DNA from 2 places in the Allobosea sp. GW823-FHT02B03 genome. Region 1 is predicted to be linked to the other one. Evidence: riboswitches for the same ligand, from Rfam matches in the RefSeq annotation. Region 1 holds a riboswitch; the other holds the start of a gene.

Region 1 (4,209 bases):
GCCGATCAGGAACTGGCCAGTGACCAAGGGATCGATGACGAGGCCGATATGGGCGTTATCACGGACTATGCCGCGCTTGGCGGCTAGATAGGAGGCCGCCATCAGATGGCCGTCGATCGCTGGCCGGCCGGCGGCGGCGCGGTCGGTCACGACCATCTGGCCCTTCCGCGGGATCAGGACATCGCCGAGACCGAGCAGGCCGACCGAGCCGATCCCGGCGGCGACGAGGACGGCGTCGGCCGCCAGAAGCTCGCCGCGGATCGCGACCCCGACGGCCTGCCCACCCCGCATGACGATTTCGGAGACGGGCGCATTGCGCCGAACCGCGACGCTGCTCCGCTGCAGCAGGCGCTGGGTGATCTCGTAACCGAGCGCGTGGCCGTCATCGGGGATTTCGAGGGCGAAGCAGACGCCGTCGCCGAGGCCCGGAATGCGCGCCAGCAGCGTCGGCCGGTCGACATCGAGCACGCGCTCGCCGGCGGCGGCAAGATCGGCGCCGTGCTCGGCGACGAGATCAGCTTCGAGCGGCGTACGGGCGACCAGGAAGGTCGAGCGGCGATGGAACAGACCGCGCAGCAATCCATCCGCCTCGCAGCTTCCATAGAAGGCGCGAGCATGGCGGGCGAGGTCCATCATCGGCCCGGGCTTCTTGCTCGCGACCGAGACCGCGCCGTCTGAAGCGCCGGTCGCGCCGGCCGCCGGACCGGAGGCATCGAGCAGCGTGACCCGCGCCCCGGCCGCCGCCAGGAAATGCGCGGCGGCGGCGCCGACGATTCCGGCGCCGATCACGGCGACATGGAGGGAAGGAGAGCGGGCCATGCGAGGCGACGGGGCGTCCTGAAAAGCGATGCGCGACCCTCGGTCGCTTCGCCTTTCGGGTCGATCCAAATGATCCGCCCCGACTTGCGCCATTGTTTGAAAGTGGCGGAAGGCCGCCGCCTATGGATATGAGTGGGGCTCCCCGCCGCGGAACGAGCCATGCGCGAAGCCAATCTGACGCTGATCCAGACCTTCTTCATCGTCGCGCGCGACGGCTCCTATTCGGCCGCGGCCCGCAAGCTGGGGATGAGCTACCAGTCCGCCGCCAACCATGTCCGCCGGCTCGAACAGGTGCTGGAGGAGCGCCTCGTCCTCTCAGAGCAGGGCGCCAAGACGGTGACGCTGACGCCGCGCGGGCGCAGCCTCTACAAGCTCCTGCTGCCGGAGCTCGACACGGTCCTGGCGAGGCTCGACCGCACGCTCGACAAGGAGCGGCCGGTGCTGCGCATCGGCCTGCCGCAGGCGATCTTCTACTATCTGCTGCCGCCGATCCTGGCCCGGTTCCGGGAACTCTTCCCACAGGTCGAAATCCTCGCCTATGAGCGCGACACCTCCCTGCCCGAGATGATCAAGGATGGCAGCCTCGATCTGTGCATCACCGAACGCTATTTCGGTGACCCCAACGTGCCGCAGCATCTGGTCTGCACCTATCGGCCGGCACTGGTCTTCCCCACCGCCTGGGGCGCGGCGCCGGCACCGGGCGAGATTCGGGAATGGGCGCAGGGGCGCCCCTTCGTGACCTATGAGCCCGGCCAGCTGCTGCGCAACCTCGCCATCGACTATCTGCGCCCCGACGGGTCGGAGATGGAGATCGCGATCTCGACCTCCGGCAGCTCGAGCGTGAAGCGCTGCGTCGAGGCCGGGATCGGCTTCGCGATCATTCCCGCCTGGTGCCTCGATGGCAGCGAGACCAGCATCGCCGGACTCGAGATCGCCGAGTTGCCGGAGATCCCGATCTATTTCGGCGAAGCGAGCTTCCTCGCCCGCAACCCTTATGTCGTGACGCTTCGCCAGCTCTGCGGCAACCTGATGCAGACGGCGTCCGGCCCGCAGATCCCGGCCGCTTGACGCCGCTTCGCGCCGATCTATGGTCTGGCCCGATCATGGTTCTCCAGGCGTCACGCCCTGGAGCTAAGAGGGAATTCGGTGAGGCGCGCAGCGCCGAGGCCGAGGCTGCCCCCGCAACTGTAAGCGGCGAGCTCTCCACCCATCGTCCACTGGCGCTCCGGTGCCGGGAAGGCCGGGCGGAGCCAGCATCGACCCGCGAGCCAGGAGACCTGCCCTGATCATCGGAAGGTCTTTCGGGCGGGGTGCTCCGGAGGGTTGCGGACAAGCGCGGGACGAGGATCCCGCCGCTCCGTCGCAATCGCCTGCTTCCCGCCTTCATCTCGGGGAGCGATGAATCCAGATGCCCATCTCTACGAGCGCCGCCGGCGCCTTTACTCGCACCAGCTTGACAGGTCGCGGCGCAGCCCTCTATCAGTTTTGTTATAACATTACATATCAGTTCAAGTCGCGCCGGCTTGGCTCATGCCTCGGCGCTGGCCGTTCTCTCCCGCCTTCGAAGGGTTTCATGCACATGGTCCAGCGTTTCTCTCTCCCGCTGGCCCTGGCTGCCGGCCTGTGCCTCGCTTCCGGCGCGCAGGCCGCGCCGACGCAGTATCCGCTGGCGCTGGAGAACTGCAGGGAGACCATCACCTTCAACCAGGCGCCGAAGCGCGTGGTCGCCGTCGGCCAGACGCAGACCGAGATCCTCTACGCGCTCGGCCTGGGCGACCGCGTCGTCGGCACCGCCGTCTGGTTCAGCCCGGTCGCCAAGCCTTATGAGGCGGTGAACGCCAAGGTGAAGCGGCTCGCCGACAATGATCCCAGCTTCGAGGCGGTCGTCGCCCAGGAGCCCGACCTCGTCACCGCGATGTTCGAATGGCATATCGGGCCGAACGGCATCGTCGGGAAGCGCGACCAGTTCGCCAAGGTCAAGGTACCGACCTACGTTTCCCCGACCGACTGCGTCGGCAAGGACAATTCCGGCCCCGGCGACGGCGTGCGGACCAAGATGTTCTCGATGGAGCTGGTCTACCAGAACATCCGCGAATTCGGCGCAATCTTCGACGTGTCCGACCGCGCCGAGGCCCTGATCGCCGAGCTGAAGGCACGCGAGGAGAAGGCGGTGCAGTCGGTTGCCGGGATGAAGGCGCGGGACGTGCCTGTCGCCGTCTGGTTCTCCAGCAAGGACATCAAGGGCGATGCCTTCATCGCCGGCAAGAACGGCGTGCCGGCCTATATCCTGTCGAAGCTCGGGGCCCGCAACGTCATCACCACCAATGAGGAATGGCCGCTGGTCGGCTGGGAGAGCATCGCCGCCGCGAACCCCGCCGTGATCGTCGTCGTCAAGATGGACCGCCGGCGCTTTCCCGCCGACGATATCGATCTCAAGCTCAACTTCCTCAAGACCGACCCGGTGGCGAGCAAGCTCGATGCCGTCAAGCAGGACAGGATCGTGGTGATGGATGTCGGCGCGACGCGCGCCGGGCTCGACACCGTCGACGGCATCGAGGCGCTGGCACGCGGCATCGAGCGCTTCGGCCTGGCGCGGTGAGCCACTACCCCGTCCAGCCGAACTGGCCGGCGCGGATCGGCATCGCGTTCGCAGCGCTCGCCGCGCTGGTCTTCGCCATCGCGCTCGCCGTAACTATCGGCGAGATGCGGATTCCGTTGGGGACCGCCTTCCAGGCGCTTGGCAACGGGCTGTTCGATCTCGGCTATCCGGTCAGCGCGATCCAGCAGGGCGTGATCTTCGACTACCGGCTGAGCCGGGCGCTGCTGGCCGGGCTGTGCGGCGGCGCGCTGGCGCTGTCGGGCGCGATCCTGCAGGCGCTGCTGCGCAACCCGCTGGCCGAGCCCTATATCCTCGGCATCTCGGCCGGCGCCTCGACGGGCGCTGTGGCAGTGATGATCCTCGGCTTCGGCGGAGCGGTGCTGACCGTCTCCGGCGGCGCCTTTCTCGGCTCGGTCGCGGCGCTGCTGATCGTCGCGCTGCTGGCCGCCGGCGCCGGCGGGGCGAGCGACCGCGTCATCCTCGCCGGGGTCGCCGGCTCGCAGCTCTTCAACGCCGCCACGGCGACGATCGTCACGACGCTCGCCAGCGCCGAGCAGGCGCGCGGCGTGATGTTCTGGCTGCTCGGCAATTTCGGCGGCGTGCGCTGGCCGGACGTCTTCGTCGCGACGCCGGTCGCACTCGCCGGCTTCGCGATCTGCATGCTGCACGCCAAGGCGCTCGACGCCTTCGCCTTCGGGGCGGACGCCGCCGCCTCGCTCGGCGTCGCGGTGACGCGCGTGCGCATCATCCTCTTCGCGGTGACCGCGGTGATGACCGCGACCATGGTCAGC
Region 2 (4,209 bases), on a different contig from region 1:
GGTTGCCGAAGGGCAGCGAGGTGTAGAGCTGCTGCGCCGTCGGCATCTTGAAGCCCTGAGCGTAGCGGGCATAGAGCGAATAGGTGTCGTCGAGCCTGAAGAGCGTCCCGACCTGCGGGATCAGCTTGTGGGAATCGATGTCGCGCGGTTCCTTGCCCGGCACGATCACATAGCCGGCCCCGATGCTCGGCTCGATCTTGTAGTTGGCGTAGCGAACGCCCGGCGTGATCGTCCAACGGCCGTTCAGCAGCTCGATCTCGTCCTGCAGGAAGAAGTCGTAGCGCGTGGTGGTCGCATTGGCGAAGTTGAAGCCGCCGGCGATCGTCGTGGTGGTGACGCCGGTCGTCATGTTCCGGACGTCGTCGCGACGCTCATAGTCGGTGTTGGTGATGTCGCCCTGGAAGCCGTAGGTCAGCTTGTGGAAGGTCGAGCCCAGCGCGAAGCTCGACTTGGCCTCGATGTCGAGCTGCGAGAACTTCTCGGAGTAGTCGAGGATCCCGCGCGTGTAGCGCTGCTGGCCATTCGCCAGTGTCTGAAGCCGCTTATTGGTCATCTCGCGCTTCTGCGGCGAGAAGGACGCCTGCCAGCGGATCGAGTCCAGGAAACTGGCGCCGACATCCCACTGATGCTCGAGGGCGATGCGCTGGCGCGACTTCACCTCGTCCCGCACATAAGGACCGTTGCGGGTGCCCAGGCTGACGACATTGTAGTCCCACAGCTGGTTCACGCTCGAAGAGTTGTCGAAATACTCCCCGGTCAGCTTGAAGGTGTGGTCGGTCGTCGGTTTGAAGACCAGCTTGCCGAACGCGTTCCACACCGTGCTGTCGAGCGGATTCAGCGTGTCGCAGCCGATATAGCGCAGGCTCGGCACCGGGCAGCCCCAGCGGCCGCCATTGGCGCGGGCACGGCTGAGCTTGGCTTCCTGCGCGGTCGTGTGGCTCAGTCCGACGATGGCCTCGAGCGTCGGCGTCAGCCTGAACGCTGCGGTTCCGGTCTTGGTGAAAGCGCGGTTGAAGCTGTCGTAGTTTGCATCGAGCTTGACCGCGTAGGGCTTGTCCTTGCCCTTGAGCAGATCCTGTGGGTCGAGCGTACGGAACGAGACGATGCCGCCGAGGGCATCCGCGCCCCAAAGCACCGAGCCCGGTCCGCGCACGATCTCGACGCTCTTCAGGAAGGGCATGTCGACGAAGTTGCGGTTGCCGTCGGTGATGCGCTCGATCACGCGCGATCCGTCGACCTGCATCTGCACGCGGTTGCCGCCGACGCCGCGGATGTTGAAGCCTTCGTAGTTGCCGAAGGGGTCCGTCCCGCTGGTGATGCGGTTGACGCTGACGCCGGGCTGGTAGCGCACGAGATCCTGGATGTCGCGGGTCATGCGCTCTTCGAGTTCCGTGCGCGGAATGACCGTGACGTTACCCGGAACATCCAGCGCCAACTTCTCGCCGCGCGTGGCCGTCACGGTGATCTGGTCGAGGGAAATCGTCCCGGCCTGCGTGCCAGCAGGCGCGGTTTCCCCGACAGACTGGGCATGAGATATCGCGATCGGCGACGCCGAAAAAAGCAGTGTCGCGATTAGGTATAGATTGTAATTGTTCTTCATAGCAGTGACCCAGCCCAAAGATGCGGCTGTCTACTATGTGATTCTGGATCTTCGCAAATAGATTCATTTTTCCTAGGGCAATAAATAACTGGTTAAATTCTAAATTTAGCGTTCCGTTTGTATTGATTATCTATTTTAATTATCTGAAGTTTGGTTTGTTGCTGTAGAAATTCTAATCTAAATGCGCTCGAGATTTGACCCGCGCTCGAAATGACAGGCCCCTCCGACGGCTTGCTGACGTGCGATGGATTGACAACGGTGACGCGCGTGCCACTAGATATAGTGGTCACGGTCTCTCGAATCACCGGTTCGAGAGCTAAGAGGGAAGCCGGTGGAACACCGGCGCTGCCCCCGCAACTGTAAGCGGCGAGTTCGCGTCCATCCGTAAGTCACTGGGGTCGAAAGGCTCTGGGAAGACGGGACGAGAGCTATGACCCGCGAGCCAGGAGACCTGCCGCGACCTCGTTGAACGTCCTCGGGCGGGGTGTCCCGGTGGTGCGCTTGGCAGGTCGCGGCCTTGTGGTGCCGCGTGCCTTCTCGACGCAACCGCTCTGGCCTTTGCCCCCAACATTTGGGGTTGATGCCATGTCTCTTTCTCTTGAAGCCGAGCGGCCGGTTGCCGTTTCTCCGGCCGCCGATCTCGCGGTCACCAGGGCACCCGGCAATGAACCCGGCTACCAGGTTATTCGCCGTAACGGCGCGGTCACGCCGTTCGATCCATCGAAGATCTCGGTCGCGCTGACCAAGGCGTTTCTCGCCGTCGAGGGCTCGAACGCTGCTGCCTCGCGTCGCATCCACGAAGCCGTCGCGGAGATGACCGAGCAGGTCGTGGCGGGACTGACCCGCCGGGCCGCGAACGGCCGCACCTTCCATATCGAGGACGTCCAGGATCAGGTCGAGCTCGCGCTGATGCGCGGAGAGCATCACAAGGTCGCTCGCGCCTATGTGCTCTATCGCGAGGAGCGAGCCCGGGAGCGGGCCAGGGCGGTTGCCGAGATGCAGCCGGCGACCGCTTTGGCACCAGCATCCCACATGAAGCTTGCTGACGGCACGATGGTGCCGCTCGACGCTGCTCGCCTGGAGAAGGTCGTGCGCGAGGCCTGCGCGGGTCTCGACGGCGTCTCGGCCGAGCCGATCCTGACGGAAGCGCGCCGCAACCTCTATGACGGCATCTCGCTCGACGAACTGGCGCTGGCGCCGATCCTGGCCGCGCGTACGCTGATCGAGAGCGAGCCGAACTACGCCAAGGTCTCGGCCCGCCTTCTGCTCGACAAGCTCCGTCGCGAGGCGCTGAGCTTCGTCCATGGCCATGCCGAGCAGGCGACGCAGGAAGAGATGGCAGCCGGCTATGGCGAGTATTTCGCGGCCTATCTCAAGACCGGCATCGCCAACGAGCTGATCGACCCCGAACTCGGCCGCTTCGACATCGCCCGCATCGCCGCCGCTCTGAAGCCCGAGCGCGATTTCCAGTTCGACTATTTAGGCTTCCAGACGCTCTATGACCGCTATTTCCTGCATGTGCGCGGCAACCGCTTCGAGCTGCCGCAGGCCTTCTTCATGCGCGTCGCCATGGGCCTTAGCCTTCGCGAGATCGACCGCGAGGCGCGGACGATCGAGTTCTACGACCTGCTCTCGTCCTTCGACTTCATGGCCTCGACGCCGACGCTGTTCAACTCGGGCACGCTGCGTCCGCAGCTCTCCTCCTGCTTCCTGACGACGGTTGCCGACGATCTCGACGGCATCTTCAAGGCGGTGAAGGACAATGCGCTGCTGGCCAAATACTCGGGCGGGCTCGGCAATGACTGGACGCCGGTGCGAGGCCTCGGCGCCCATATCAAGGGCACCAATGGCGAGAGCCAGGGCGTCGTGCCCTTCCTGAAAGTCGCCAACGACACGGCGATCGCGGTCAACCAGGGCGGCAAGCGCAAGGGTGCGGTCTGCGCCTATCTCGAGACCTGGCATGTCGACATCGAGGAGTTCCTCGACCTTCGCAAGAACACCGGCGACGACCGCCGCCGCACCCATGACATGAACACGGCGAACTGGATCCCCGACCTGTTCATGCAGCGCGTCGAGGCCGGCGCCGACTGGACGCTGTTCTCGCCCGACGAGGTGCCGGACCTGCATGACCTCTATGGCAAGCCCTTCAAGACGGCCTACGAGGCCTATGAGGCCAAGGCTGCGGCCGGCCAGATCAAGGTCTTCAAGCGCGTGAAGGCGCTCGATCTCTGGCGGCGCATGCTGACCATGCTGTTCGAGACCGGGCATCCCTGGATCACCTTCAAGGATGCCTGCAATCTGCGCTCGCCGCAGCAGCATGCCGGCGTGGTGCATTCCTCGAACCTCTGCACGGAGATCACGCTCAACACCTCGGCCGACGAGGTCGCGGTCTGCAATCTGGGCTCGGTCAACCTGGCCGCGCATGTGACTGCGAACGGCCTCGATCAGGCGCGGCTGGCGCGGACCGTGAAGACCGCGATGCGGATGCTCGACAACGTCGTCGACATCAATTTCTACACGATCCCGGAGGCGCGCCGCTCGAACCTGCGCCACCGCCCGGTCGGCCTCGGCCTGATGGGCTTCCAGGATGCACTCCAGACCCTGCGCCT

What was found. A riboswitch is a leader RNA that binds a small molecule or an ion and turns the genes downstream of it on or off. The one in region 1 is predicted to bind cobalamin.
Region 2: it holds a riboswitch for cobalamin, as region 1 does, so the genes downstream of both, AC1REK_RS25890 (ribonucleoside-diphosphate reductase subunit alpha) here and AC1REK_RS18845 (ABC transporter substrate-binding protein) in region 1, are expected to answer to the same signal.

What each region holds. Positions count from the first base shown of each region.
Region 1 covers NZ_JBXAJY010000005.1:367,337-371,545, reverse strand. The annotation lists gene AC1REK_RS18855 (NAD(P)/FAD-dependent oxidoreductase) at 1-819, opposite strand, end outside; gene AC1REK_RS18850 (LysR family transcriptional regulator) at 979-1,887, shown strand; cobalamin riboswitch at 1,907-2,118, shown strand; gene AC1REK_RS18845 (ABC transporter substrate-binding protein) at 2,393-3,418, shown strand; gene AC1REK_RS18840 (FecCD family ABC transporter permease) at 3,415-4,209, shown strand, end outside.
Region 2 covers NZ_JBXAJY010000008.1:258,628-262,836, reverse strand. The annotation lists gene AC1REK_RS25895 (TonB-dependent hemoglobin/transferrin/lactoferrin family receptor) at 1-1,600, opposite strand, end outside; cobalamin riboswitch at 1,873-2,073, shown strand; gene AC1REK_RS25890 (ribonucleoside-diphosphate reductase subunit alpha) at 2,186-4,209, shown strand, end outside.